4 regions of the Cohaesibacter gelatinilyticus genome follow, and region 4 is predicted to be linked to each of the others. Evidence: predicted binding sites of a transcription regulator. Region 4 holds the regulator's gene; each other region holds the start of a gene.
What was found. The regulator LexA, encoded in region 4, represses DNA repair genes until DNA is damaged. The targets are predictions, from matches to a motif close to TGTTCNNNNTGTGTTCNG.

Region 1: a site for LexA is predicted at 2,675-2,692, ahead of CRO57_RS15165 (YifB family Mg chelatase-like AAA ATPase). Genes of this name have one in related genera too.
Region 2: a site for LexA is predicted at 2,670-2,687, ahead of ruvC (crossover junction endodeoxyribonuclease RuvC). Genes of this name have one in related genera too.
Region 3: a site for LexA is predicted at 2,996-3,013, ahead of CRO57_RS22905 (helicase-related protein). Genes of this name have one in related genera too.

Annotation. Positions count from the first base shown of each region.
Region 1 is NZ_OBEL01000003.1:270,033-275,366, forward strand. It holds gene gshB (glutathione synthase) at 1-30, shown strand, start outside; gene CRO57_RS15150 (cytochrome-c peroxidase) at 151-1,281, shown strand; gene CRO57_RS15155 (hypothetical protein) at 1,591-2,007, opposite strand; gene CRO57_RS15160 (methylated-DNA--[protein]-cysteine S-methyltransferase) at 2,089-2,613, opposite strand; gene CRO57_RS15165 (YifB family Mg chelatase-like AAA ATPase) at 2,756-4,288, shown strand; gene CRO57_RS15170 (PAS domain-containing hybrid sensor histidine kinase/response regulator) at 4,390-5,334, shown strand, end outside.
Region 2 is NZ_OBEL01000006.1:309,863-315,196, reverse strand. It holds RNA gene ssrS (6S RNA) at 1-81, shown strand, start outside; gene CRO57_RS21025 (5-formyltetrahydrofolate cyclo-ligase) at 270-854, shown strand; gene CRO57_RS21020 (TIGR00282 family metallophosphoesterase) at 909-1,733, shown strand; gene CRO57_RS21015 (YebC/PmpR family DNA-binding transcriptional regulator) at 1,852-2,598, shown strand; gene ruvC (crossover junction endodeoxyribonuclease RuvC) at 2,713-3,213, shown strand; gene ruvA (Holliday junction branch migration protein RuvA) at 3,334-3,951, shown strand; gene ruvB (Holliday junction branch migration DNA helicase RuvB) at 3,948-5,003, shown strand; gene ybgC (tol-pal system-associated acyl-CoA thioesterase) at 4,993-5,334, shown strand, end outside.
Region 3 is NZ_OBEL01000009.1:5,134-10,467, forward strand. It holds gene CRO57_RS22905 (helicase-related protein) at 1-2,804, opposite strand, end outside; gene CRO57_RS22910 (DUF3108 domain-containing protein) at 3,730-4,647, opposite strand; gene rpmB (50S ribosomal protein L28) at 5,192-5,334, shown strand, end outside.
Region 4 is NZ_OBEL01000001.1:1,449,867-1,455,200, forward strand. It holds gene CRO57_RS06475 (NHL repeat-containing protein) at 1-85, opposite strand, end outside; gene CRO57_RS06480 (sulfite exporter TauE/SafE family protein) at 597-1,421, shown strand; gene lexA (transcriptional repressor LexA) at 1,712-2,431, shown strand; gene CRO57_RS06490 (ComEC/Rec2 family competence protein) at 2,584-4,932, opposite strand; gene gltX (glutamate--tRNA ligase) at 5,311-5,334, shown strand, end outside.

The DNA of each region.
Region 1 (5,334 bases), on a different contig from region 4:
TGGGATAAAATCGAAGCCAAAAAACAGTAATTGGAATAGACGTCAGCGGGCAAGCCTTGGACCAGTCTGCGCCTGGCGAAGAGTGGAACAATGCGAACTTTCTTCAAGAAGCGGAGCTTGGCTCCGCTTGTCATGTCTTTTCTTGTCCTGATGCCAGTGGCAAATGCCAATGGTGAGCCAGTGCTGCCAAATGATACATCTACATTGGAAGGTCTGGGCGCGGCTCTGTTCTTTGATGAAAATCTCTCGAAGAACCGCACCATGTCTTGTGCCACCTGTCATTCGGCAGAAACCGGTTTTGCCGATCCGCGCGATAATGGTTTTGATGAACCGGTCAATCGAGCGGTATCCTTGGGCGATGATGGGGAATCCATTGGAGACCGAAATGCTCCAGCAGCGGGTTATGCCGCATTCTCTCCGGACTTCCATAAGAATAGAGAAGGTCTTTGGGTCGGTGGCCAATTCTGGGATGGACGTGAAAAAGATCTCGCAGGGCAGGCAGGTGGCCCTCCTCTGAATCCTATTGAAATGGGCATGCCTGACAAGGCGTCCGTCGTTGAGCGACTGCAAGAGAATGAAACCTATATCAAGAGCTTCAAACATCTCTTCGGAGAGGATATCTTCAAAGATTCTGATAAAGCCTATGGCTCCATGACCAAGGCCATCGCAGCTTTTGAAAAAACAGATTATTTTGCACCGTTCGATTCCAGATATGATCGATACCTGCGCGGAGAAGTGAAATTTACCAAGCAGGAGGAGTTGGGGCGTACCCTTTTTTTCAGCCCGCAATTCACCAATTGTAATATTTGCCATCAACTCCATACAACACCGGGTGCGGCCAGAGAGACCTTCTCCAATTATCAATATTTCAATATTGGCGTGCCGGTGAATGAAGCTGTCCGCAACGTCAATGGCTCCAAACCCGGCACCATTGATCATGGGTTGCTGGCCAACCCGGCCGTCACCGCAAAAAATTGGGACGGAAAATTCAAGACGTCAACCTTGCGCAATGTTGCGGTCACTGGTCCCTATATGCATAACGGCGTCTTCAAGGATCTGAAAACGGTTGTCCAGTTCTACAATCGCTATAACAGCCTCAAAAAATCCTCACAGATCAATCCGGAGACGGGTAAGACATGGGGAAAACCGGAAGTGCCCGCAACCTTGGATGTCAAGGAGCTGACCACCGGTCCGGCTCTGGATGAAAAGCGGATCAATGCTCTGGTTGCTTTCATGAAAACGCTCACAGACAAACGCTACGAACATCTGCTCGAAGAGTAGAAAGTTATTCGTCTTCACGCTATTCCTGATCTTGCGATCAGAGCTCCAGACGGGACGTTTTCCTTTTACGGATCCTTTTCTCAAATCAATCTCTCAAGGAAAAAGAATTCGGCGGGAGCATCGCGCTTCCGCCGGGAGCTGATAAGCGACCGCAGCTTGGCTGCGCCCCTCGGAGGTCCGGCCAAGGCCGGAATAGCCGTGAGAGGGATAGAGTGAGAGATATAATTCATCAAAAATAAAAGGCACCATCCCGGGTGCCTTTTTGCTGCTGAAAAAAACTGACTATCAATTGGTTATGAAGTTGAGAAATTATTGCCCAAACTTGGCGCCCATGGCTTCTGCCTTGGTTTGCAGTGCTGTACATTGAGGAGTTGTTTGGGCTCCCTGATGACCTGATAAATCCTCGCAGCTCAATGCTGCCATGGAATTAAGACAGTCAACAGCCGCAGGCTCCAGCGCTGGATGCTGGGTGATTGAGGTAAAGTCTTGGCGAACATTGGCGCACATGCCTTCAATCATCATTGTGGCTTGTGTTTTCATCGCTTCATTCATGCCTTGAACCTTATTGATCTCGGCCATGGCACAGCTTTTCATTTTTTCGCAAAAACCTGCATAAGCACTCTCGAAAGTAGCGGTTTGTCCAGGACTTGAAAGGGCAAGCAGCCCAAATGCAGCAAGCGCGAATGTGTGTGCCTTGATTGTCGACATATGGGTGATTTGTGTCATTTTGTCCCTCAACCCTCAAAATTGTTCTTTCACAGGGTGGGACGCGGTGGAATCAGATTTGGTTCTAACAAAATGAAAAAATCAGCCAAATAAATTCATTTGATCGGGATTTTTAACAGAGCGTGGATCGATACTTTCATGCTCAAGTAGCCAGATCTTGGTATCCATGCCGCCACCAAACCCGACCAACTTGCCATCCGCTCCTATCACGCGGTGACAGGGCACAATGATGGGAATAGGGTTGGCATTGTTGGCCATACCAACGGCTCGACTTGCACCCTTGTCTCCTAAGGCTTGTGCAATATCGCCATAAGATTTCACTTCACCAAATGGAATTGCAGCCAATTGTTGCCAGACTGCCTTTTGAAAATCTGAACCATTAAGGCGGTATGGCACGTCAAAGACAGTGAGTTCCCTGGCAAAATAAGCAGATAGCTGATTGCGCACTTCGGCAAAAGGGGTTGGGTCCTCATGCCATTCGGGCTCGATGAAACGCCGGCGGGCACTCTCCGGAAAATGCAGGAAATCGAGCTGACCACCCTCACCGCCCATGAGCAGTGATCCAACTGGGCTTTCCATTTGCCAATATAGAATGGGTTCAGCCATTTTTCTCTCCGCATCCAATATATCCTCACTCTGCCATATCAAAGTTTGAAACGCCAGTATTTGTTCTCTATGTGTTCTTGAAAAGGTACGAAAATCCCTTTAAGGTTGTGATGAATAATGATTATCGTCAAAAGGCCTTGTCATGGTTGCACATGTTCAGACTGTCTCCTTTCAGGGGGTAACCGCCATTCCGGTGGATGTACAGGTGCAGATTGCGCCCGGCCTTCCTGCTTTTACCATCGTCGGCTTACCTGACAAAGCGGTAGCAGAAAGCCGTGAGCGTGTGAGAGCGGCGCTCACCGCGTCCGGTCTGGCATTGCCACCAAAACGCATCACCATCAATCTGGCCCCGGCTGATTTGCCAAAGGAAGGCAGCCATTTTGATCTACCCATCGCATTGGGATTGATGGTGGCGATTGGTGCCCTGCCCTCGGATTGTCTGGATGATTATCTGATTTTGGGAGAATTGGCATTGGATGGCAGAACCGCTTCCGTCGTTGGCGTCTTGCCAGCAGCTATAGCTGCCAATGGGCGAGATGAGGGTTTGATTTGTCCATCAGATTGCGGACCAGAGGCTGCTTGGGCGGATCCGGATATGTCGATCCTCGCACCAACCAGTTTGATCTCGCTTGCTAACCATTTCAAAGGTCAACAGGTTCTCTCCCGACCCAAGGCGGCCATTCGACAAGCTAAAGACAATAAGTTGAACCTTTCTGATATCAAAGGGCAGGAAGTCGCCAAGCGGGCCTTGGAAGTCGCTGCCAGTGGCGGGCATAACATGGTAATGGTTGGCCCTCCAGGTTCGGGAAAATCCATGCTGGCGTCGCGCCTTCCGACCATTTTGCCGCCTTTGACGCCAAAGGAATTGCTGGACGTTTCCATGATCCAGTCCATGGCGGGGCTGTTACCGCAAGGTCAGCTCTCAAATGCGCGCCCCTTCCGCTCACCCCATCATTCTGCTTCCATGGCGGCAATGGTCGGTGGCGGTGCGCGTGCCAAACCGGGAGAAGTGGCGCTTGCTCACAATGGCATCCTGTTTTTGGATGAATTGCCGGAATTCTCTCCGCAAGTGCTGGATAGTCTGCGCCAACCGATTGAAAGCGGCGAGGTTTCTATTTCCCGTGCAAATCATCGGGTTAGCTATCCGTCTCAAATACAATTGATTGCGGCCATGAATCCTTGTCGCTGTGGCCATGCTGGGGAGCCGGGTTTCGTTTGCAAACGCGGTCCCAGATGTGCCGCTGACTATCAGGCTCGGATTTCTGGTCCTTTGATGGATCGTATTGATCTGCGGATCGAGGTTCCAGCGGTTTCAGCCACAGATCTTATGTTGCCTCCGCCCAAGGAAGGCTCCAAAGAGGTGGCCTTACGTGTTGCCAAAGCCCGTGCCATCCAGAAAGAACGTTATAGCGCCAAAGGTCGTCCGGATGTTCTGACCAATGCGCAATGTCCGGCCAGCCTGATCGAGCAGGTGACCATACCGAGCGAAGGTGCCATGGATCTGCTGCGTTTGGCAGCAACCAGTATGTCACTCTCTGCTCGTGGCTATCATCGGGTTCTGAAAGTAGCGCGTACCTTGGCGGATCTGGCTGAGCGGGAGCAACCAGGTAAAGAAGACATCGCTGAGGCGCTCTCCTATCGAATGACATCCAGTACATCGCTGACCATGGCTTGATATTGGTAGGAGCATACAGCTCAGCGATCAAGGTTTTGGTCACAGATCTGTGCTATGACGGAAGAAATTTGATCCATCATAGCCAGAGCTTCTAGTGCTTAATGACCAATAGTTCCGATCCAATTCATGAAGAGCCGAAGCTTGAGGGCGAGCAGCGATCTGCTGTGGCCAATATCATGGTCTGGCTTCAGGCCCGTCCCTTTCTATTGGTTTTGCTGACTGCCCTGCTTTTTCTTATTGGGGTTGGACTTTTCTGGATAACGCCGAAACTTGGCTTTGTTGCGGGTTTATTGTGGGCACTTGTCGGCATTCTGGTCACGCTTCTGATCGGACAACATCAAGCTCCTCTTCCTGTTTCCGTTCAAACGACCGAACAAGACCATGAAAATGAGCAAGTGGAACTGGATCTATCCAGTCATCTGAACTTGCTGGATAGCGAGCTGGAGAAGCTCCATGATCAGAACTGGGAATTGCGCGAGGCTGAGCTGAAATATAACGCGCTTCTCAATCGTCAAGGAGACATCATCATCCAGCAAGGAGATGACGGAACCATCCATTTCGCCAACAAGGCTTTCGATGATTGGTTCGATCGGGGTGACAAGGAAATACCGTTCCAATGTGAAGAAGGCAGTCTGGTCGATATGGATCCGGATCATCTTGTTGAAGATGCAGGAGCCATGCAGGAACAAAATCGTGAGCGATCCGATATTCGCCAATATTCGCAAGGTCAGCTCAACGACACCCTGCTTCATGAAAAACTCATCGAAACCACACAAGGGCCACGCTGGTTCCGCTGGACGGAGACCTTGATGCGTTCTGCGCAACGCAAGGAAACCTTGCGACTGATCATTGCCCGCGATATCACTGCCTATAAACGTGTAGAGGCAGCAAGTGAAGCCAAGTCACGTTTTCTTGCAACCATCAGCCACGAAATGCGCACACCATTGAATGGCGTGATCGGCATGGCTAATTTGCTGGAACAAACGGAACTCAACCCAGAACAGATCAGTTATGTTCAGGCTCTGCGTCAATCCGGATCTTCCCTT
Region 2 (5,334 bases), on a different contig from region 4:
GGTCCTCTTCATACCGGCACCCACCTGTAACACAGGTGTCCCAGGATCCGTTTACTCTTCGACGGTCGTTGCGGCTTCCTTGCTTTTGGGGCTACAAATAGCGTCCCAAAGACGTCTGCTCAATGGTCCTTTTGCACTCTGACCTTGTCAATGTTTGCGTCCGGTTCTCAAATGGCTTGTCCATATTGCGATCCTCGGCTTCACATTTCAGCGTCAGATCACAAAAATCCTCATGATGCAGAGGGCTTTTGCAAGCAAGGAGACCGGTCATGGATGATGCGCAGCTCAGCGAACAAAAACAACAAATGCGCCGCAAGGTTCTTTCGATGCGGGATTCGATTCCCGCGGAAGATCGCGAAGCTTTTTCCCATCAAGCCTCCAATCATCTTCTGTCCCATCTTGCCTCCATAGAGTTCAAACCCTCTGGCACGATTGGAGTATTCTGGCCTATCCGCTCCGAGATTGATTGTCTTTTGCCTGTGGCATCATTGCGAGCACAGTCTTATCAACTCGCACTCCCCGTAGTCGTGAGTGAGACCGCCATGGAATTTCGTTTCTGGCAAGAGGGTGATCAGCTGGAGCCAGCAGGCTATGGCAGTATGGGGCCCGCACAGGAAGCGATGTCTGTCACTCCAGATTGTTTGATCATGCCGCTTTCACTTTTTGATCTATCGAGGCAACGGGCGGGTTATGGTGGTGGTTTTTATGATCGCTATATCAGTGCTTCTGAGCAAACAGGTGCCCGGCCCCTGCTGATTGGTTTGGCATATGCCATGCAAGAGGTGGACAGGGTGCCAGTTGGGCGCTATGACCAAGCTTTGGATTGGATTGTTACTGATCAGGGTGTCATCTAATCTCGCTTAAGGACCCTTTTGGTCCTGTTCTCTACTGCTATAGAAAGCTGTCTGATGCGTCTGTTGTTCATTGGCGATATTGTTGGCCGTGCCGGTCGAACTGTGGTTTTGGAAAATCTGCCGGGTCTGATCGAGCGTTATGGTCTCGATTTTGTCGTGATCAATGGAGAGAATGCAGCGGCTGGCTTCGGTATCACCGAGAAAATTCTGCAAGAGTTGATTGATGCGGGAGCGGATGCGGTCACCACGGGCAACCATGCCTGGGATCAGCGCGAAGCTTTGGTCTTTTGCGAGCGGCAGCCTGCATTTCTGCGTCCGGCCAATTATCCAGCTGGTGTGCCAGGCAAGGGTGCCAATCTTTATCAGGCCCGCAATGGCGCTAATGTTTTGGTGATGAATGCCATGGGCCGGATCTATATGGACCCACTGGATTGCCCATTTGCAGCGGTCGAAAAAGAGCTGGCGGCCTGCCCGATGGGTGATTTTGCCGACGCTATCATTCTCGATTTTCATGCTGAAGCAACGTCCGAGAAACAGGCCATGGGGCATTTCCTTGATGGCCGAGTGAGTCTTGTGGTTGGAACTCATACTCATTCTCCAACGGCTGATCATCGTGTTTTGCCGCAGGGCACTGCTTATATGTCCGATGCTGGTATGTGCGGTGATTATGATTCCGTTTTGGGGATGGAAAAGGAAGAGCCGGTGCAGCGTTTCCTTCGCAAAGTGCCTGCGTCGCGCTTCACGCCATCGCTTGGCGATCCAACCTTGTGTGGTGTGGCAGTGGACACCGATGATGCGACCGGTTTGGCCGTGGCGGTGGAGCCGTTGCGGATTGGTGGACATTTATCGCAGCATATACCGTCTTTCTGGGAAAAATAATGGTGCTTGCGGTGCCCTGACTTGATCTGAGTGGGGGATTTGTGCGATCACCACAGGCAAATAGCGCTTTTGGTTTTTCAAAAGCGGCTTCAATGACAAGACATGGATTTCAAACGTCATGGCAGGACATTCCAAATTTAAGAACATCATGTATCGCAAAGGCGCTCAGGACGCCAAGCGCTCCAAGTTGTTCTCCAAGCTTTCCAAAGAGATCACCGTTGCTGCAAAAATGGGTGGTCCTGACCCAGATTCCAACGCACGTCTGCGTCTGGCCATCCAGAACGCTCGCGGCCAGTCCATGCCTAAGGACAATATTGACCGCGCCATCAAGAAAGCCGATTCCAGTGATGCGGATAACTTTGATGAAGTGCGTTACGAAGGCTATGGTCCAGGCGGCACCGCCGTTGTTGTGGAAGCTCTGACCGATAACCGTAACCGGACTGCTTCCAATGTGCGCGCTGCTTTCTCCAAAAATGGTGGCACCCTTGGCGAGACCGGTTCCGTTGCCTTCATGTTTGATCGCGTTGGCGAGCTGGTTTATCCGGCAGACGCTGGTGATGAAGACAGCATCATGGAAGCAGCGATTGAAGCCGGTGCCGATGATGTGCAGAGCGATGAAGATGGTCACACCATTTATACAGCGTTTGAAGACATGATCGAAGTTGGTAAAGCTCTGGAAGAAGCTCTCGGTCAGGCTGCTGAATCTCAGAAGGCTATCTGGAAGCCACAGAATGAGATTGATGTGGATGCTGAAAAGGCTGCCACCATCATGAAATTGATGAATGCTCTGGAAGATGATGATGACGTACAGAATGTCTATTCCAACTTCACCATGAGCGAAGAAGTGATTGCGTCTCTCGGTTAAGAGCTAGTACTTCGTTGGAGAATTCAGAACCCCGGCCATCTGGTCGGGGTTTTTTGTTCGGCCATTGGTTTTGTTCTGGTATTGTTCATATTTCTGCGTTAATCAGAATTCATGATGAATCAAGCTGTTCGAATCATTGGGTTTGACCCGGGGCTACGCCGTACCGGCTGGGGAGCCATTGAAATGGTCTCCAATCGCCTTACTTTTGTGGGCTCTGGCCTGATCACTTCCAATAACAAGGATGAGCTGGCGATACGCCTGCTGGATCTGCATACCGGTATCATGAAAGTGCTGGAGCAATATACACCGGACGAGGTCGCGGTAGAGCAGACCTTTGTGAATAAGGATGCTGGCGCGACCCTTAAATTGGGCCAGGCCCGTGCTGTTGCATTGCTGGCACCCGCGCAATTGCATTTGCCGGTGGCAGAATATGCTCCCAACGCGGTGAAGAAGACTGTGGTTGGTGTGGGTCATGCCGACAAGAACCAGGTCCAGACCATGGTGAAAATGCTTCTGCCCAAGGCGACGTTCGATAGCGAAGATGCCGCGGATGCTCTGGCGATTGCCATTTGCCACGCGCATCAGCGCAAGGCAAACAAGCTGAAATTTGCATAGAGCGTGCCCCCGAAAAGTTGCAGCACTTTTCGGATGAGGGCTCGCTGAAGAATGGAAATCAAACCAACTCCAATGACGTAGAAATCGTAAGAATTGGTTTGATTATCAGGAGAGACAGACATGATTGGCAAGCTCAAAGGCCTGATTGATGAATATGCAGACAGCTATGTGCTCGTGGACGTGAATGGCGTCTGCTATGAAGTGCATTGCTCCAACCAGACCTTGCAGGCTTTGCCATCCGTTGGAGAAGCGGCCAGTGTGCTGATTGAAATGCATGTCCGTGAAGATCAGCTGAAGATGTTTGGATTTGCCACCGCTTTGGAGCGTGACTGGTTCCGGCTGCTGACCACAGTGCAGGGTGTGGGGCAGAAAGTGGCGTTGGCGATCCTATCCACATTGAAGATTTCCGAGCTTCAGTCTGCCATTGCCCTACAGGACAAGGCGATGGTGGCGCGTACTCCGGGTGTGGGGCCAAAGGTCGCGCAGCGCATTGTCACTGAATTGAAAGACAAGACGCCGAGCTTGGCGGCGGTTGATAGTGCGGTTTCTGATTTGCAAGCCGATATGGATCAAGCGGCTGCACCAAAAGCGATGGCTGAAGCTGTATCTGCGCTGACCAATCTGGGCTATAGTTCTGTTCAGGCCAGCGCAGCAGTTGCCACCATCATCAAACGTGAAGGCGATGGTACCGGTACTGCGACCTTGATCCGTCTGGCGTTGAAGGAGCTTAGTCAATGATTGAAGATGCGGAGCGTCTTGTTTCTTCTTCCGGTGAGAAAGAAGAGATGGATCGGGCGTTGCGCCCGCAGATGCTGGACGACTTTGTAGGCCAGGCGCAAGCGCGGGCCAACCTCTCCATCTTCATTGAAGCTGCTCGCTCCCGTAAGGAAGCATTGGATCATGTGTTGTTCGTGGGACCTCCGGGCCTCGGTAAGACAACACTTGCGCAGATTGTCTCGCGCGAGTTGGGGGTGAATTTCAAATCCACCTCCGGTCCCGTGATTGCCAAGGCTGGTGATCTGGCGGCGCTATTGACCAATTTGGAAGAGAATGATGTCCTCTTCATTGACGAAATCCATCGTTTGAACCCGGCGGTTGAGGAAATTCTCTATCCTGCTATGGAAGACTTTCAGCTCGATCTGATCATTGGTGAGGGACCAGCTGCTCGTTCGGTGAAGATTGATCTGGCAAAATTCACACTAGTTGCTGCGACGACGCGTCTTGGTCTTTTGACCACGCCACTGCGGGATCGCTTTGGTATTCCGGTGCGGTTGCAATTCTACACTGTTGAAGAGCTGGAATATATCGTCACCCGTGGTGCACGCTTGATGGGTGTGACGATCACAAAGGACGGTGCGATTGAGATCGCCCGCCGTTCTCGTGGTACGCCGCGTATTGCTGGTCGCCTTTTGCGCCGTGTGCGCGATGTGGCCATTGTGCAGGCTGGTGGCGAAATTTCTCGAGAGCTTGCTGATCGTGCGCTGCAGATGCTGGAAGTCGATAATGAGGGATTGGATGCGTTGGATCGACGCTATCTCAATTTGATTGCCACGTCCTTCGGTGGCGGACCGGTTGGTATCGAGACCATTGCTGCTGCTCTCTCGGAGCCACGCGATGCCATCGAAGAGATCATCGAACCATATCTCATTCAGCAGGGTTTCATTCAGCGTACGCCTCGCGGGCGATTGCTGGCTGCCAAGGCCTTTGCCCATTTGGGACTGGCGGTTCCGGATAATGGCAAAGGTGCGCCACAAATGGGATTGTTTGCCGAAGGGATTGATGATGCCTGATCAAAATGCTGGCCCATGGCCGGATTTGGCGGGCCGCAAGACCGAGTTTGGTCATGTTCTGCCGGTACGGGTCTATTATGAAGATACCGATTTTTCCGGCATCGTCTATCACGCCTCCTTTCTTCGTTTCATCGAGCGTGGGCGTTCCGACTATATTCGCATGCTTGGTATTCATCATCACGAACTGGATGAAGGCAGCGAAGATGAACGTGTTGCCTTTGCCGTGCGGCATATGGAGATTGATTATCTCAAACCCGCTCGCATTGATGATCTGCTTGAAGTGGAGACACGGGTTTCTGCCATCAAAGGCGCTCGCATGATCCTTGATCAA
Region 3 (5,334 bases), on a different contig from region 4:
GTGGATGCTTCATCAAGCGTCTCAGCGGACTCAATTTCGGCTTCTGGTGCTACAGCGGCTTCGTCTTCAACCTTTGTTTCAGAAGCAATAGTTTCCTCAGATTTTGGTTCTTCCTCGATTTTGCGGCGTTCAACCCGGTAACCAAGAGACTTTAAAATTGTGGAGAAATCTTCGCCAGCGCAACCAAGCAGGGATGTCATGGCCACTGTTACGGTGAACCCACGCTCCATTGCACCTTCTGGCGGCTCCGGAGATTCTTCACTTGGACGCCAGCTAAGCAGCGGACGAATGAGATCAGCAAGACGCTCCAGAATATCGATACGGACGGCTCGTTTGCCATAAACGCCAAAGCCAACAGTCTTATAAAGCGCTGGCGTGATGCTCTCATCAATCGGAATGGAAGTACGTCCAGAAGCTGACAAAGCCGGTACTTCAACAATTCCAGCCTGATCCAAGCCACCATTCTGCAAGGCCCACATCATAACGAGCAACGTGCTGGGGGCAGGTTTCAGAAGAACAGGAATATAAATATGATAGGCACCAAAGCGTACGCCGAACTTGCGCAGGGAAGCACGGGCATCCTGATCAAGTGCGCGGACATCTTCGGCAACCGAGCGGCGATCCAGAATACCAAGATTCTCGACCAACTGGAACGCCAGACCTTTTGCAATGCCTTCCAGCTCGGCTGTATTGGCCAGATCCACCAATGGCTGAAGCAAAAGATTGATATGATTGGTCAGCCATAAATTGATGCGAGACTGAACCGCATCCAGAGCTGCACCAGTCAGACCTTCATCAGCCAGCACCATCAGGCGCGGGCGCAATGCCTCATCACCTGCAACCAACTTGGCGATAGGAGCACCTTGCCAACGCAACAGACCATCACCAGACAACAGGAACTGGTCATTCGCCGCTCCCGCTATTCTTTCGGATCTGCTTTCGAATTCGACAGACAAGACCTTCTGCGCTGCGGCGCGAATGGCTTTGGCATCCTGGCCTTCAGCACTCACATCGGGCGCAAAGCGAAATCCTTGCAATTGTCCAACATGCTGACCTTCCACCAGCACATCACCGGTAGCAGTAATTTCCGCTTCGAGCATTGCTTTTTCTCTCAGACGTTTCATCAATACACTTGTGCGCCGATCTACAAAGCGCTTGGTTAACCGCTCATGAAGAGCGTCAGACAGACGATCTTCAACAGCTCTGGTTCGTTCTTGCCACAAAAAGGGATCCTCTAGCCACCCCTTTTTATTCGCAATGAACGTCCAAGTTCGGATATGTGCAATTCTATTGGCCAATGTGTCAATATCACCATCCGTCCGATCTGCAAAAGAAAGCTGCGAAGACAGCCATTCTGTGGCCAAATGGCCACGTTTATGCAACTGGGTGAAGACTTTGGCGATCAATTCCGCATGGTTTGTCGGTGCTATCTTGCGATAGTCAGGTACCTGGCACACATCCCATAACAGACGCAGACTGTCTTCTTCTCCAATCTGTCGTCTAATCGTGACATCTTTATAAAGCAATTCCAGCGCTTGTACATCACTGGCAGGCAAGGCTTTCGTCAATCCTTGCCTGTTAGGAACTTCTTCCAAGGATTTGATCAGAGATCGATAGGAAGAAAAATCCAGAATCCGGTTGCGCCATTGCAGTAATTTCAGCGGTTGGAAGATGTGACATTCCAATTGCTCTACCAACTCATCCTCAAAGGGCTGCACGCGCCCGGTCACCCCAAAGGTGCCATCACGCGTATGACGTCCTGCACGCCCGGCCACCTGCGCCAGTTCGGCTGCAGTCAGACGGCGATATTGGAAGCCATCAAATTTTTGCTCGGATGCAAAAGCCACATGGTCCACGTCCAGATTGAGCCCCATACCGACGGCATCCGTCGCAATCAGATAATCCACATCGCCATTCTGAAACAATTCCACCTGAGCATTACGGGTCCGGGGAGAAAGACTGCCCATCACCACAGCGGCTCCGCCCCGCTGGCGACGAACCAGCTCGGCAATGGCATAAACATCATTGACAGAAAAGGTGACAATGGCAGAACGACGCGACAGACGGGATACTTTCTTGGCTCCTGCATAAGTCAACTGCGACATGCGTGGACGCGTCACGATATTTGCATGGGGCAAAAGCTGCTCAATCATGGGCCGCATCGTTTCAGCACCCAACAGCAATGTCTCCTCCCGCCCGCGCAGGTGCAGCAGTCGGTCGGTAAAGACATGACCACGCTCAAAGTCTGCCGCCAGCTGGATCTCATCAATAGCAACAAAGGCGACATCTGCTTTTGCGGGCATCGCTTCGACTGTACAGACATGATAGCGGGCCTTGGCAGGAACAATCCGCTCCTCCCCCGTATGCAGTGCCACCTGCTCCTTACCCACCTTGGCAACAATCTTGCCATAGACTTCACGAGCCAAAAGCCGCAATGGCAATCCGATCAAACCGGAGGAATGTCCCACCATCCGCTCGATCGCCATATGGGTCTTGCCTGTATTGGTCGGGCCCAGAACGGCGGTGATCTTGCCCTTTGCCACATCCAAGTGCGCAGGTGTCAGAGAGGTCTCATCAGACAATTCCACACCAAAAGCCTTGGCAGCGAACTGGTCGATATCATTTTTCTCAGCTTTTGCGGTCATAGCCGGGCGACGAAAATTCTGATCCATCGCTTGCTGCTGATGTTCCTTGGCACGTTCCACCAACCGGGCAGCATCCGGACTGATCTTTGGCTTAACCGGATCAATCTTCAAATTCGCCAATTTTTCAAAAGGAGAGGAAATATCTTTGCGCTTCGTCATCTTATCACTATTTAGGACGTAAACTCATTGAGCGCCCATGACCTTGGGGTGTCTATGTTCAGGCGGGATACATCACATCAGCCGGGTATTGCAAATTCCACCCTCTCTTTGCAAACGTCCTTCAACAAGCTCCAATTTTAACTTTTGGAACGAGTCTGGAACGAATCGGGGCCGAATCGGCGACACCTTTATGTTCTCATTTTGTTTCTAGCACATTTTGTAAGGAATAGTACCAATCCTACCAGATCTTGAGACAAGGCCCAATCAATTCCTTATCAGCAACATCTGATCGTCACCATCCTCTCGATTTTTGTTAATATCTCTGATCCAATCTGAAACAACAATATCTTTTCAAAAAGTTACTCATTGATCGAGAGAAATGATCATCCCCATTAACTTTTTGAACGCAGCGAGAACAAACTCGGCACGAATCATTGACCAATACAAGTTCATAATTTGTTCACACTAGATTTAGATGACTTTGTTCAAAAGCCTACGAAATATCGATAGCTTGATTAACCAGTTCAGCTAGATATCAGAACGCTACTACAAGCTCATTAACCATTGATCCCATTTTGGGACACATTTCCTCTCAAGGTTATTCGACGCTTGTGCGTCGGCCTGCAGGGGCACGGACCATCCCTGTCGATATGCTTATCATCTCGTTTAAGCTCGATGGCGTATCTTGTAAGCTGCGGTCGCTTATCTGATTCCGGAGGAAGCGCGACGCTTCCGCCGAATTCTTTTATCCTTGAGAGATTGCTTTGGGAAAAGACACCAGAAAAGGAAATCCTTCCTTTTCTGACGGACGATACGCATTAAAGTGCGCGCCCGTCTCGAGCTTTGATCGCAAAATCAGGAATAGCGTTAAGATAAAAAAGGGACCCGAAGGTCCCTTCAATCTCAAATTAAATCGGAGAACTAATCAGTTCACTTGCCAATTTCTGGCTTGCAACACCAGACGACCGACCATGGTGCCGATCTGCAAGCGATAGACAGCAACGACTGGTTCATTACCAACTGGTACGAACCAGACTTCCAAATCCTTGTTTCTTTCCATGAATTTGGTGCTTTTCTTATTCGGACGATGCCCCGCAACAAAGCGCAACCGTGCACCGCATTTGGTTACGGGACCTGTATATCCCTTTTTGTTGCTGGCCCGCACATCCTGCTTACCTTTGTAATAAAGCTCGATATTGTAACGCCAACGACCGTCAAACATGCGAACCGTGCGATTGCAGACGCTCTTGCCAACACGATCCTTCAAAGACTTGGTCGATAGTAACAGGCCGCTTAGCGGATCAACAATACCGCGTGTATGAACTCGCTTCAAAGGAATCCGATCCGAGACCTTGGATGGCGGAGGAGATGCAGAGAAATCCTTCACATTGCCGGAGCGCATGGCGATCTGCACGACATTGCGAATTTTGTTTTCCTTGGAATTCAAAGCATAGGAACTTGGCATCAGCTTGTCGCCGCGAAAGCGGCCCTTACTGACAGCACGGCCCTTGCTATCAATGAACATACGAGACACACCTGAGGTTTTGGCAAACCCGTCAATCGTATAATTCCGACCTTTGATCGTTGCGCTGACGCCGCCCTTGCCAACCGGAATCCCGGCGATGGACATACCAAAACTGGCTTTGACGTCAGCAGCATTGGCAGAAACTTCCTGCCCTATCCATGCCAGTCCTGCAACCAGCATGGAACAAACCAGCCTTGCAGATCGCATCTCCATCTTGGAGATGTTAATTGCGGATTGACGTGCATATTCATTTCGGGCCATTTGTTGCATCTCGACTCTGGCTGATTTGGCAGCCGCAAATTGATTGATCAAACCCATAAAAACCCCCAATGTCGCCAGTGAGCGGTATGCCTGCAAAGCGGCAACGTCTTATCCAATCTTCCAAATAATAAAGACTGGCAACAGACCCCGAATTATAAAACCCGAGCCCCCACAACGCCATTTTCTACTTGCCTCAGTTTTCCCTCAATATGGTTAACAATTTGCACCCTGCCGGATATAAGGGCGATAATAAGGCGAATTTAAGGGCTCATCTGTTACAAGGCTACGTGCCATAAGCAGGCAGCCCACGAACACGCGTCTGCAACCATTGAATATTGATGGTCCAGATTCGGTCACTTGCCATTTATCAAGACCGGATTCGTGTAACAGATTCAGTCACCGGAAAAGAAAAACTGACTATATTCACCGCTTTTCCAATGATTCTGCGCCAAGAGAGCCCAAGACTCACTTGACTGGCCGTCCAATGATCACTATACCGAGGCAACTTTCCATCAGGCTGCGCCCGGCGCATCCGGTTGGATACCTGAATTCATTTGCACGGACGCCTGTTGGCGTCCGAATAAGTTTGTGAGGTACTCCCATGGCACGGCGCTGTGAATTGACCGGCAAAGGCGTACAGTCCGGTAACAATGTGAGCCACGCGAAAAACAGAACTCGTCGCCGTTTTCTGCCTAACCTGGTCAACGTGACCCTGTTGAGCGAAACTCTCGGCACCGGTGTCAA
Region 4 (5,334 bases):
CAGGCGTCGCTAATACAGACAGACAAAATATCAGGGGCAGCGGAGCATGGCGCAAATGATGTTTCAAACCATTTCGAATATCCATGACTAAAATCTCCCAAAATATTTCAACATCTCTAGGACGGGCTATCCCCGCTTTTGGTTCTTATAAAATTTCAAATACCGAAGTTCGGCAATCTGATCAAAACAAGCGCAAGTAGGCAATTATGAAACAATTGCCACATACGAAGAGCGATAGGCTCTGCTTCGAAATAAATGATTGTAAAAAGAATAACCGAGTTCGCAGACTAATCGAAGATCAAATTTCTCCATTAGACCAATTTCGTCCTTTCAGGCGTTCAAAAACACCATTCACATATTCCGCAGTCTCAAGATTAGAGGCCCAAACACCGGACATATTAATCAGTCAGACACACGAACGAGTTCCCTTGATTGATAGATAAACAAGCAGTTTGCAGTAATAAGGCCAGTATGTGGAATTGTCTTCGATCTGTAGGTATAAAGGGTCAACTCCCCGGCTTCGGCCAGCTCTTTTCCGACCTCTGATTTAACACTATTCTCCACGCAACCGACCAAGTGGCCATACGGAAACTCTCATGGAAACAATAAGCAGCTATCTCCCCCTCCTTGCCTTCATGCTGGCAATAGGAGCCTTTGCCGGTGTTATTGCGGGCCTTTTGGGCGTAGGCGGAGGTATCGTGCTGGTTCCAGCCTTCTTCTATCTTTTCTCATCACTGGGATATGGTGGTGATCAAGTCATGCAGCTTTGCCTTGGTACATCGCTCGCCACAATCGTTGTGACATCCATCCGTTCGCTCCATTCCCATCACAAAAAAGGAGCGGTGGATTGGGATATCCTGAAGATCTGGTCCATCTTCATCTCAGTAGGTGCGATCATCGGTGGCTTCACCGCCTCTGAACTTCGTTCAGACGTGTTGCAAGCTATTTTCGGCGGACTTGGTATCCTGGTCGGCCTCTATCTCGGCTTTGGTCGTCAGAGTTGGCAAATTGCCGAGCAGATGCCGACTGGCATCTTGCGCAGCATTCTCGCATCGATATTGGGTTTCCTGTCGGTGCTCATGGGCATTGGCGGAGGTAGCTTGGGAGTTCCACTCATGAGCTTGCATAATGTTGCCATTCACCGTGCTGTGGCAACCGCAGCGGGCTTCGGCCTTGCTATCTCAGTGCCCTCGCTTCCTGGTTTTATGATGGTCGATATCGCGCAGACGGTTCGACCTCCTTTCACGATCGGTGCCATCAACCTGCCAGCCTTTTTCATCATCATCGCCATGACGCTGATCACCACTCCATATGGAGCAAAGTTGGCTCATGCGTTGGATCCCAAACCGCTCAAACGGGTCTTTGCGGTTTTCCTGATAATCGTTGCCATGAACATGCTCCGCAAAGCCGTCGGCTTTTAAAAATACGATGGGTTTAAGCGATAATGGGCAGCTCCTCTTTTGGCCGCAAGGCGAAAGAACTTGCGGAACACAGCAAGAACAGCTATATTTTGTTCGTGATTTGTGCCAAGTGAGTCTCTAAGGGAATACAGCTCAGTGATTGTTTGTTGGAAACGAATATTCACGACCTAAATATTCTCGAAGTTTCGACGCACCTTGGCCAGTGTGTGATGTCTTGGGTTTTGACCAGTGAATGATGTTTCATCAATGAAAACTCGTGATATATGGTGCAATATTATTGGGAGAGGAAAATGCTGACTCGAAAGCAACATGAATTGCTCATGTTCATTCATGAACGGATAAAGGAATCCGGCGTTCCTCCATCATTTGATGAGATGAAAGATGCGCTGGATCTACGTTCGAAATCCGGTATTCATCGATTGATCACCGCGCTGGAAGAACGTGGCTTTATTCGCCGTCTACCAAATCGTGCCCGTGCTTTGGAAGTTTTGAAGCTCCCAGAGGCCAATTCTCCCAGCCTTGCCAAAACCACAAAGGGTTTCTCACCCAGCGTTGTTGAAGGAGGGCTTGGAAAGCTGCGTACTCCGGCACCAGAATCCAGTGCTCCCTCCAATGATGAAAATACATCAGGTGTTGCCGTTCCTGTCATGGGTCGTATCGCTGCCGGGGTTCCGATTTCGGCCATCCAAAACCAGTCTCATACAATTTCTGTCCCGGTTGAAATGCTTCGTGGTGGCGAACATTTTGCACTGGAAGTGCGCGGAGATTCCATGATTGAAGCTGGTATTCTGGATGGTGATACGGTTGTCATCAAAAAATCCGATGATGCTTCCTCAGGAGAGATCGTCGTCGCACTCGTAGATGAAGAAGAAGCAACCTTGAAACGGATTCGGAAGAAGGGAGCCTCCATTGCTCTGGAAGCCGCCAACCCTGCCTATGAGACACGTATTTTTGGTCCAGATCGGGTACGCGTACAAGGTAAACTGGTTGGCTTGATGCGTCAGTATTAAGGTCTATAGATCTTTTGAGGATTTGCCTCTCAATCCTGCGTGGTTTGTTTCCTCCCAATACAGATCACGCAGTTTTAGGTATGATTGACATCAAAAAACTCGAAACATTTTGTTCAGCTATCTGACAGAAGCCATTCCTTATGTAGCGACACCTAATCATTCTCAGATATTGTTGTTTTCTGCCAAGGTCGACCAGCATAAGGCTGAGAAGACTTTATTTTCAACTTAGAAACAGTTCCGGAAGGCAAATGCCAGACTTGTTTCAGATCGGGATCTGGCCAAACCAGCCAGTTTGCCGACAAATTTCCAGCTCGATGGACGACTGGCTGGTCGTTCTTGACCATATTCGGAGCGCTTGAGTAACTGACAAGCTTCTCCTTCCGCTCCAACTCTCCTGAATACCTTGCTGCGCGGTCACTTGCATCACTTCGAGGCAGCCAGAGAAAATGGCTGCCGTGTTGCTTGAGGCGATATTTGTCAACAACCAAAAGCGGTCGGCTACAGCTTTCCGGCACCTGCAGAGCTGAGATCACGATATCTGAAACAGCACATTCTTCGGCAAATGCCCGCATGGTCTTTATCAGTGAAACGCTCCAAACTTCTCTTTTCGGCTCGGCAGCCCATTGCAGCCCATTAGAAGAAACATTGAGACGGCATGCATCTCCATCGCATCGCACCTCTCCTGATGCGTCGCCGATCGCCGGTGAATTCTGATTGCGAGTAGCGATGGATGGCAAGGCCCGAGTGTCTCCATCTGCCTTCAATAAAGCTTGTGCCAGAAAACGGTCCTCCTTGATACCAGCAAAAACCCAATGCCCCTTGCCATCACGTACTGCTATTGATCTTCCATTTTCAGCAATCCAGATATCAGGTTGCATTTGTAATTGATTGAATACCAACAGCCCTGCCCCAGCAATAAGCGACGCCCCAACTGCCAATCGGTTGGGATGAATTGCGATAGACGTCAATATTACGGCACTTGCCAATGCCAATCCCGCTGGCCCAGCTACCAACAATGCAATCTGCGGAGATATATCAACAACCCATTGGGCAACATATATGATTTGCTCCAGTCCCCATTCCATCACAGCCAATGACCATTGCTGTAATCCAACTGGAATCAACAGTGCGGAAATCAAAGCAGAAGGCATCACAATCAAGCTTAAAATCGGCATCGCCATTAGGTTGGCTATCAATCCCATAGGTGCCATTTGATGGAAAAAAGCAATTGAAAACGGTGTGGTGGCTAAACCCGCCAATAATGCAGTGATGCAAAGCCCCGCAAACCAACGCACAATCTGCATGACACCACGATGGATCACGCTGCCTTGGCGTTCTATCTGGCGATTGAAATCATCCCGAACATTTCCTGCAAACCTTCCACCCCAAGCTCTCCATTTCGTCATTCCTTCCAAAGACCGATAGCCTGCTATAAGTGCTACAGTAGCACCAAATGACATTTGCAGGCCTGGCTCGACAATTGAAAACGGTTGAAACAGAACAAGAATAATCAAGGCTAGAGCCACATTATGCATCGTCAGTGCTGGGCGCCCAGCCAAAATAGCACCTAGAAAAATGACCATCATCACATAGGCTCGAATGGTTGCCACGCCATGTCCCGACAGAACCAAATAACAAGTTGCAGCCAGCAGAGCAGCCCAAGCAGCCAATTTCTTAATATCGTAACGCAAAACCAACGGTTCAATAAAGCTACCAGCCAAACGAACCCCACCAAAGATCGTCAGGGTCACAAGAGCCATATGCAGTCCGGATATTGCAAGAATATGAGCAAGCCCAGAGAGGCGTAGAGCATCTTTGGTCTCAACGGTCAGGTAATCACGTTTCCCGACAACCAATGCAGATGCAAGACCAGCAGGCCCTACCTCCATATGGGCAAACAAATAGCTCGCCATATTGGACCGCACTTGCTCAATCCTCATCCATACATCCAGCCACAGTGAGATGTTGGTGGCCCCAGCTCCATCAGCAAGCAGTTTCACCCTTCGACCCAAATAACCTTGTCCGCCAATCTGTCTTGCCCAAAGGTAACGTCCATAATCAAAACTACCCGGAAAAGCTTGTCTTTGTAGGGGGATAAGTCTTGCCCATGCTTCAATTCGATCACCTGCTTGAAACTTCGGTTCTTTCGCACGACGGATCAACAACAACTTTCTGGGAGTATTTGAAATTGCCAGACCTTCAATATTCTCTATGGCTATTGTCCATCTCTCATCTGCGGAACGATATTCGATCTGCTCAAGTCTTCCGATAAACGTGGTAGACATAGAAGAGGTCAGAATGGGCGTGCCTCCAAATTGCCCATGCAAACAGGCAGCACTTAGTCCAAACAAGAAAGAGGCAAAAAGTACCGGAACAGTAAAGCTCTTTCCTCTTTTTGCAGCACGAAAGGCAATACCACCAAACATCAAACACATTAGCAAAAGTAGCCACCAAACAGGTTCATCCGGCAAATAAATGTAGGTTGCCGCTCCCAGCGCCAATAAGAATGCGGACCACAACAACATGGCATTGTTGAAATCACAATCCCGACGCCATTGATCTTGAACCTGAAACCAGAAGCGCTCAGACCAAAAACGAAAGCGCCGCCCTTTATCAGGGGGCAAAAAGCCGGAATAAGCATTATCAGAAAATTCGGAGACCTTACCATCCCGATGCATCCCGCCACCCAGCTCTGAGGCTGGTGCAGCGAAATCTTCCCCTTTTACACCTTTTTCCGTTGCTCTATGGCGCATGAGGTCTTTCACCTGCCTAGGAAGCTGTGCTAGATGCTTAGCAAATCATGGCAATGGCTCCACCAAATGGTGGTTAACATGGCCAATACCCATCCTATCCCACAACGACAGGTAACTGATAGCATTATGTGCGCACAGGTTGTAACACGC